4 regions of the Pseudoalteromonas xiamenensis genome follow, and region 1 is predicted to be linked to each of the others. Evidence: predicted binding sites of a transcription regulator. Region 1 holds the regulator's gene; each other region holds the start of a gene.
The links. Region 1 encodes LexA, which represses DNA repair genes until DNA is damaged. Its sites were predicted from a motif close to TACTGTATNNNNATACAGTA; they were not measured.
Positions count from the first base shown of each region.

Region 2: NI389_RS03060 (YebG family protein) is a predicted target of LexA. The motif match lies at 1,100-1,119, and genes of this name have one in related genera.
Region 3: dinB (DNA polymerase IV) is a predicted target of LexA. The motif match lies at 1,406-1,425, and genes of this name have one in related genera.
Region 4: ruvC (crossover junction endodeoxyribonuclease RuvC) is a predicted target of LexA. The motif match lies at 1,068-1,087, and genes of this name have one in related genera.

Region 1 is NZ_CP099917.1:2,331,792-2,333,998, forward strand. It holds gene NI389_RS10815 (3-oxoacid CoA-transferase subunit B) at 1-487, shown strand, start outside; gene lexA (transcriptional repressor LexA) at 631-1,248, shown strand; gene coxB (cytochrome c oxidase subunit II) at 1,557-2,207, shown strand, end outside.
Region 2 is NZ_CP099917.1:670,923-673,129, reverse strand. It holds gene NI389_RS03065 (amino acid aminotransferase) at 1-517, shown strand, start outside; gene NI389_RS03060 (YebG family protein) at 788-1,081, opposite strand; gene NI389_RS03055 (ComEA family DNA-binding protein) at 1,266-1,571, shown strand; gene NI389_RS03050 (hypothetical protein) at 1,589-1,885, opposite strand; gene dsbB (disulfide bond formation protein DsbB) at 1,889-2,207, opposite strand, start outside.
Region 3 is NZ_CP099917.1:1,336,901-1,339,107, reverse strand. It holds gene NI389_RS06200 (NUDIX hydrolase) at 1-36, opposite strand, end outside; gene NI389_RS06195 (aldo/keto reductase) at 216-1,268, opposite strand; gene dinB (DNA polymerase IV) at 1,433-2,207, shown strand, end outside.
Region 4 is NZ_CP099917.1:580,673-582,879, reverse strand. It holds gene aspS (aspartate--tRNA ligase) at 1-1,005, shown strand, start outside; gene ruvC (crossover junction endodeoxyribonuclease RuvC) at 1,223-1,747, shown strand; gene ruvA (Holliday junction branch migration protein RuvA) at 1,757-2,207, shown strand, end outside.

The DNA.
Region 1 (2,207 bases):
GCTGGATGAAGAACTCGACGCGGATCTCATTAATGCAGGCAAAGAAACTGTGACGACGGTGCCAGGTGCGGCAATTTTTAGTTCTGCAGAAAGTTTTGCGATGATCCGTGGCGGGCATGTGGACTTAACCGTACTTGGTGCATTTGAAGTTGATCAGCACGGTAATATCGCGAGTTGGATGATCCCCAACACGTTAGTGAAAGGCATGGGTGGTGCCATGGATTTGGTCGCCGGCGCAAAAAACATCATCTGTACAATGACGCATGCCAACAAAGCAGGAGAATCCAAGGTACTTGAGCGCTGTTCACTTCCGTTAACTGGCGCTGGTTGTATAAACAAAGTGCTGACTGACTTGGCGTTGCTGGAAATAAAGAATGGCGCGTTTCATTTGCTCGAACGAGCACCGGGCGTGAGTGTCGAGGAAATTGTCCGTAAAACGGCAGGCGCACTCGTGGTTGATGGAGACATTCCCGAGATGACTTTTTAGTCAGCAAAAAACGACGAACAAGCAGGGTAAAGCCTGCTTTTTTATTTTTCATCATGGGTTTTATGTTCTTTGGTATTAAATTTGCGATTTTTAAATAACTGTATATACTCACAGGTAATTGTACTGTATGGAAAACCAGTGATATGCGACCGTTAACTAAACGCCAAGAACAAATTTTCGAACTGATTAAGGTTTTTATCCGCGATACGGGTATGCCGCCAACGCGAGCAGAAATTGCAGATTCATTAGGTTTTAAAAGCGCCAACGCAGCAGAAGAGCATTTAAAAGCACTTGCTAAAAAAGGCGTGATTGAAATGGTTCCGGGTGCCAGCCGTGGTATTCGTTTAGTCGAAGAAGATGAACCTGAACAATTAGGTTTACCACTTGTCGGTCGTGTTGCTGCAGGTGAACCAATCTTGGCCGAGCAGCACATCGAAAGCCATTGTAAAGTTGACGCGCAAATGTTTAAACCGATGGCGGATTACTTGCTCCGCGTACACGGTATGAGTATGAAGAATATCGGCATTTTAGATGGTGATTTGCTCGCAGTACACCGCACGCAAGTTGCGCAAAATGGACAGGTTGTCGTAGCTCGCGTAGAAGAAGACGTTACAGTTAAGCGGTTTGAGAAAATCGGCAAAAAAGTGTACTTACATGCTGAAAATGAAGATTTTTCTCCGATAGAAGTTGATCTTGAACATGAAAGTTTTTCGGTAGAAGGTCTGGCCGTTGGCGTAATTAGAAATAATCAATGGATGTAATTTCGCCAAACCATCCAAAAGTGTGAGTTATCTTAGGCCCTTCAAAGCAAATTTGAAGGGCTTTTTATTTTGTTTTTTCAAATAACGTTACATAACTTGTTCATTACCAGATATATTTCCAAGTCATCGCAAAAAATTACCCATTCATAACATATTAACCTTCATTACTTGCTAATTGTTCAAAAATTGACTAATTGGTTAATAGTCGTGCAGTTGGTATAAGACCTCGGTCTCATACTATGACAGTCATCCAATAATAATAACGATTGCCTGAACGCGCTTCGTAAGGCAATTGAAGGAGACGTCATATGAAAGCGTATCGGTTTGCAGTAGGTTGGCTTGCAGGGATTGCACCAACAGTGGCGTTAGCGAATAGCGCCTACAACATGAGAGAAGGGGTTACGGATATAAGTCAGCAAGTATATGACTTACACATGACCATTTTCTTGATTTGTTGTGTCATTGGTGTGGTGGTGTTTGCTGCGATGTTCTGGGCAATTATCCATCACCGAAAATCAAAAGGGGTGACCCCTGCCCAGTTCCATGAAAGTACCAAAGTCGAAATTCTTTGGACCGCGATTCCTTTTGTGATCTTAATTGCAATGGCAGTTCCCGCAACAAAAACTTTGATTGCGATGGAAGATGCCTCTAAAGCAGACATCACTATCAAAATAACCGGATCGCAGTGGAAATGGCACTACGAATATATGGGCGAAGGGGTAGATTATTATTCCGTTATCGCCACACCTCAGGACCAAATCGCGGATAAAGCCGAAAAAGGTGAACACTATCTATTAGAAGTAGATAAACCGCTGGTTATCCCAACTGGAAAAAAAGTTCGATTCTTAATGACCTCTGATGACGTTATCCATTCTTGGTGGGTACCTGATTTTGCAGTGAAGAAAGATGCCAATCCAGGTTTCATCAATGAGGCGTGGACACGCGTTAATGAAGAAGGT
Region 2 (2,207 bases), 1.7 Mb from region 1:
TGGCTTGAGATTGTTGGCAGACACAGTCGATGAATTAATCATTTGCTCATCTTGTTCAAAGAATTTTGGATTGTACCGTGAACGCGTTGGTGCATGTTCAATTATCAGCGAAAATGCAGCAACAGCCGATGTTTCTAATTCAGTATTGCTAAGCGTTGTTCGCAGTATTTACTCAATGCCACCGGCACACGGTGCGGATATTGTTGCGACAATTTTGGGTAGTAACGAACTGACTCAAGAGTGGCATCAGGAGCTAGACGAGATGCGCGGTCGTATCAACGAATTCCGTGGTTTAATTAAAACACGTTTAGCTGAAGCTGGTGTTGAACAAGATTTCTCGTTCATCGAGCGTCAACACGGTATGTTCTCATTCTTAGGTTTGAATAAAGAACAAATTGAAAGATTAAAAACGGAATACGCCATCTATATGGTCGGTTCAAGCCGTGTAAACGTTGCGGGTATTAGCCATGGCAACATGGATTATTTCGTCAATGCAATGGTTAACGTTCTAAAATAGAACGAGATTTATCCAGTGAAGGCCGCGCGATTTAGTGCGGCTTTTTTGTTTAGATAGGATATTCGGTGTCCTGCAAATCAGGCTGAATTTACTACGGTATTGGTGTTTAAAAGTTGACACAGGACACATCAAAAATTCACACGCTCAATAGGATATGAAAGAGATGCAGGCACTGCGCAAAAGCAGTTAAAGGCTTAGCTCGAATGCTTTAGGTTAAGACCCTAAACAAGATGCAAAGCCTATCATCGGAAAGAAACACAGAAGACTAAGTTAACCCGCTTGCTTATTCAATTCAGTTACTTTTGCAGAGGATTTTGCTGGTTTTTTCTCTACAGGCGTGCTGCCTTTAAGCACTGAAGAAAATTCTTCTTTGCGTTTTGCAATTTCGAGGGCAAGTGACTCCACTTGTTGTTCGCTCAAAGGAACGTCTACTTTCTGGAGTAGGGTTTCTAATGACTCAGCAATATCCAACATTTTATCGTAGGCATCAGCCTCTTTTTTGCTGGTGAATGTCATACGTTCTACTCCGTCTCTTTCAACCACATATTTGATTACAACAGCCATATTCGCCCTCAATTGAAATACTGTTTTTTTATACAGTAAATCTAACTGTGATTTTTTGCAAGTCCCCATGGTATTTTTTCATCTAAATTTCATCTTTTCGGCTTTGACAGGGACTAAATAGTTATCTTTTATTACATTGCTCAGGAGAGCAATTGTTGGTTTATATGTCCAAGGAGGAATAGAAATGAACCTAATTAAAGTTATTACCCTATTTTTTATACTAAGTACGTTGCAACCCTTGTTTCCAGTAATGGCGAATGAACAAGAAACGATTTCGGACTCATCGCAAATTCAGCCGCTCAAAATAAATCTTAATACTGCAGATCTCATCATGTTGACTCAGTTGCCGGGTATCGGTGAGAAAAAAGCACAGGCGATTTTGGATAAGCGTCTTGAGCTTGGTGAATTTAATAATTTAGATGATTTACTCTTAGTGAAAGGAATAGGACCGAAATTGGTTGATAAACTAAGAGGGGTAGTTGAATTGTAAAAAGGCAGAAAAGGGCATTAGCCCTTTTCGAAAATCTCAATGGCTTTATCAAAATGATTTCGAGCAAACCAAATTTCAATGGGCAAAGTCAGAATCGGGTAGAGTAGTCCAGCAATCAGTAAAATTGGTAAAAGTGACCAACCTTGGAAGTAGGCGAGGGATGCAAATACTGGTGTAAGCAAAAGCAATTTGCACACTCTCATGATCACTTTTTGTTTTACATCTATTACTGACAGTGCAATGGATAAAATCGTTTGCCGCTCTGTTACTTTGTAATGTTCGAGTTTTTTAACTCGCTTCAACGTAAATGGCACTCACTAAACCTTTTTTAAATTAAAAAGATGAAACCCAAGCACAGCAATAAACAGGGCGCTATACAGGGCAAAAAGGATCTCCATCCAGCCTGGCATGCTCAAACCTACAAACATCCAATCAATGTTTCCGCAATCACCCGTTGCTGCGAAAAAATTAGGCAGCCATTCGTGCAATGGCATGAATTCGGGGAAATTCGGGAATCTGTCACACGTGAAAGCAAAAGGGTCGTCTGTGTTTTGCATCGCGATATGCTCACGAGCTATTTGAAAACCCCAAATACTAGAAATGCCCCATGTAGCGAAACCTACGATTCTGCAACCT
Region 3 (2,207 bases), 990 kb from region 1:
TAAAGGCGTGACAGGAACAGGATTGAGATTTCGCATGGTCTACTTCTGTGTATTCGAAAGCGCTACACTTTAAATTGTGCCGTCAGTTTCTTCAAGTCCTCTGCCTGCCGAGGCATTTTGAGATGAGGCGAATGTGTTGGCTCAATGTGTGAAATTACGCGGTTTGAACATTGAATAGGGCGGGGCAATGCGGCCTATCGCCGCATTGGTCAGGATTAAAATGGCACAGGGTATTGCTGGTAAACTGAGAAAATGTCGTTGAGAAGCGCCTCGTCCACCGGAAGCGAAAATGCATGTAAATCTTCTTTTAACTGACTCATTGTAGTCGCCCCAATAATCGTCGAGGTAACTCCGTCTACCTGATTACACCAAGCAAGTGCTAATTGGGCAGGGGTTATGTTATGCGCTTTTGCAACGTCCACGTAGGCGGCAATCGCCTTATTTGACAGTTGAGTATCTCGAAATAGTCCTTGACGCTGTACTAAGCTCCAACGAGCGCCTTCTGGTCTTGCTCCGTTTAGGTATTTCCCCGTCAGTGCTCCACCTGCAAGTGGCGACCACGGAAGGTAAGCAATATCTTCGTGAATGCACTGTTCGATGAGGTATGGCCAATCTTTCGTGTGCAGTAGATTGAATTCGTTCTGTATCGACACAACGTTTGGTAAATTATTGGCCTGCGCTAGACGTAAATAGGTTTGGATCCCCCAAGGCGTGTCATCCGACAAACCAAAGTAGCGTATTTTTCCGGCATCAACGGCTTTACCAATACTTTCTAGGATATCTAACATATCCGCGATTTCTTGTTCGGTATCTTCATGTGTTGGTTGGACCATACCAGGCCAATGTTTACCAAAATGAGGTGAAATGCGATTAGGCCAATGAAGTTGGTACAAGTCGATGTAGTCGGTTTGTAAGCGAATTAATGAATCATCAATCGCTTCGGTAACTGATTTGCCTGAAATGGGATGACCTTCGCGCACCCACGACAAGCCTCCTCCTGCAATTTTGGTCGCGATGATGACGTCATCGCGTTTCTCTTTATGTCGGTGTAACCAACTACCGATGATGGATTCGGTTTTGCCGTAGGTTTCTGGGGAAGGAGGCACTGCGTACATTTCCGCGGTGTCGATAAAATTGACCCCTTTGGCAAGCGCGTAATTGATCTGCTCATCAGCATCGTGTTGGTTGTTTTGCTTGCCCCAAGTCATGCTGCCTAAACAAACCTGAGAAACTTGTAATCCGCTACTACCAAGACGTCGATATTCCATGTTTACTCCTTTGAAATGTTCGGGTGTAAGTTTTAATTTTTAATTATTGCACTAGTTTAGGCTTAATTTAATGACATTGCAGCACTTTGAGTTGAAGCAATAAAGACTTGCGAAAAAGGCATAAAGTGATTAATAATGACTGTATAAATAAACAGGTGTTGGCGATGAGGAAATTCATTCATATCGACATGGACTGCTTTTACGCAGCCGTTGAAATGCGAGACAATCCAGCACTTGCCAATGTGCCTATGGCTATTGGTGGTCGAAGTCACCGTGGCGTATTGTCTACTTCAAATTATCTCGCCAGAGAATTTGGTGTGCGGTCCGCTATGTCAAATTACCATGCTAAAAAATTATGCCCTGATTTAGTTATCGTACCTGGACGTATGGCAGTTTATAAGCAAGTCTCGCAGCAGATACGTGCTATTTTCGAGCGGTATACGGATAGAATTGAACCTCTGTCGTTAGATGAAGCGTATCTCGATGTCTCCTCTTGTGCGTTATTCAATGGCAGTGCCACATTAATTGCTCAGCAGATACGTGCTGACATTGAACGAGAAACGAGTTTAACCGCAAGTGCTGGTATTGCACCTATTAAATTTCTCGCCAAAATTGCCAGTGATGAAAATAAACCAAATGGCCAATTTGTTATTGCTCCTAACCAAGTCGCTGATTTCATTGATTCATTACCGCTTAAAAAAATACCTGGAGTTGGCAAGGTTACCCATGAAAAGCTATTGGCGGTGGGGCTTGAGTTTGGTCGAGACGTTAAAGCCCTGGATGAACTCACCTTAGTTCGTCAACTTGGTAAGCTTGGCGCGCTATTATGGCGTCGATGTCAAGGAGTTGATGAACGGGAAGTGGTTACAGAGCGAGTTCGAAAATCGGTTGGCGTAGAGACGACGTTTGAGGTCGACATCTCTGAGCCCGAAATATTAA
Region 4 (2,207 bases), 1.8 Mb from region 1:
AAAAACGTGGATCTCGGCCAGTTCCCTGTGATGCCATACAGCGAAGCGATGAGCCGATTTGGCTCAGACAAGCCGGACCTACGTAACCCGTTAGAAATTGTGGATGTCGCAGATTTAGTTAGAGACGTTGAGTTTAAAGTGCTTTCAGCGCCTGCAAATGACGAGAAAGGTCGTGTTGCAGTGATCAAAGTACCTGGTGGTGCTGTAATGTCACGTAAACAAATCGACGACTATACAAAGTTTGTTGGTATTTACGGTGCGAAAGGTCTAGCGTGGTTAAAAGTGAATGACCTCGCACAGGGTGTTGACGGTATTCAATCGCCAATCGCGAAGTTCTTAACGGAAGATGTAATCAATGGGTTGCTTGAGCGTACTAACGCGCAAACAGGTGATATTTTGTTATTTGGCGCAGATAAGCGTAACGTTGTGAATGAAGCGTTAGGCGCATTGCGTATCAAGCTTGGTCTTGATTTTGAATTAACACGTTTAGATCAGTGGGCGCCGCTTTGGGTTGTTGACTTCCCAATGTTTGAGGAAGACGACGAAGGTAACTTGCACGCTGTACACCATCCATTTACAGCGCCAAAAGGCATCACAGCCGAAGAGTTAGAAGCGAATCCGGCAAACCAGCTATCAGACGCGTACGATATGGTGTTGAATGGTTACGAAGTGGGCGGTGGTTCTGTTCGTATTCATAACAACAAAATGCAACAGGCCGTGTTCCGTATTTTGGGCATTAACGAGCAAGAACAACAAGATAAGTTTGGGTTCTTACTTGAAGCGCTCAAATATGGTACTCCACCACATGCGGGCTTAGCATTCGGTCTTGACCGTCTGGTTATGCTACTTTGTGGAACAGATAACATTCGTGACGTGATTGCGTTTCCGAAAACCACGCAAGCTTCTTGTTTGATGACAAACGCACCAAGTGTCGCAAACCCGGAAGCGTTAAAAGAATTAGCCATTGCAGTTGCGATTGCGAGTTCAGAAGACGCTGTAGAGTAATCGACCTAATTTTGAATAAAAAGGCGACGCTTAGGTCGCCTTTTTTGTGTCTGTGGTAAAGTTACTGGTAATTCATACAGTATTACGGCATTATGTTTACGAATCTTTTTAGAAGAACAACAACAACTCGGCAGGTAGATGAGATGTTCTGTCTACAATAAAATTGATGAATTTGAGTCCAATTTTTGAATTCGGTATGTCGAGATGAGAGGGTAATGTGGCTATTGTACTTGGAATTGACCCTGGCTCGAGATTAACAGGTTACGGTGTAGTGTCTTATCAAGGTAATAAGTTTCAATACCTTGGAAGTGGCTGCATCAAAGTAGGTGAGTTTGACTTTCCGACGCGTCTCAAGATGATTTATCAGGGAATAAGTCAACTCATTGAACAGTTTTCCCCTGATTCGTTCGCAATTGAACAAGTATTTTTAGCCAGAAACCCTGATTCAGCTTTGAAGCTCGGGCAGGCTAGAGGTGCAGCGATCGTCGCTGCGACAGTACAAGACCTTCCAGTGTATGAATATTCGGCACGTCAGATAAAGCAGGCGGTGGTAGGAACTGGTGCAGCAAAGAAAGAACAAGTACAACACATGGTAAAACAGCTTTTGAAATTACCTGGTACACCCCAGGCTGATGCTGCTGACGCGTTAGCCGTTGCGATATGCCATGCGCATTCAGAACAAAGTTTGATCCGTTTGGCCGGTAGTGCCACAAAAACGGTTCGAGGTAGATTAAGACAATAAAGGTGACACATGATTGGACGTTTGAGCGGTACATTATTAGAAAAGCAACCGCCAGAGATCTTGATTGACGTTAATGGCGTCGGCTACGAAGTATCCTTACCAATGACCTGTTTTTATGAATTACCAAAATTAGGTGAGGCAGTTGCGGTTTATACCCACTTTGTTGTACGTGAAGACGCGCAATTGCTTTTTGGTTTTGTTACTAAAGAGCGGCGTTCGCTGTTTCGTGAGTTGATTAAAGCAAATGGTGTCGGGCCCAAGTTAGCGCTTGCGATATTATCTGGCATGTCAGCCCAGCAGTTTGTCCAATGTGTACATAATGAAGATGCGTCAACGTTAGTTAAGATCCCTGGTGTAGGAAAGAAAACCGCAGAGCGTCTTGTACTCGAAATGAAAGATAAGCTCAAAGATTGGGGTAATGATCTACTAACGCCATTCAGTGATGATTCGATACTGCAAC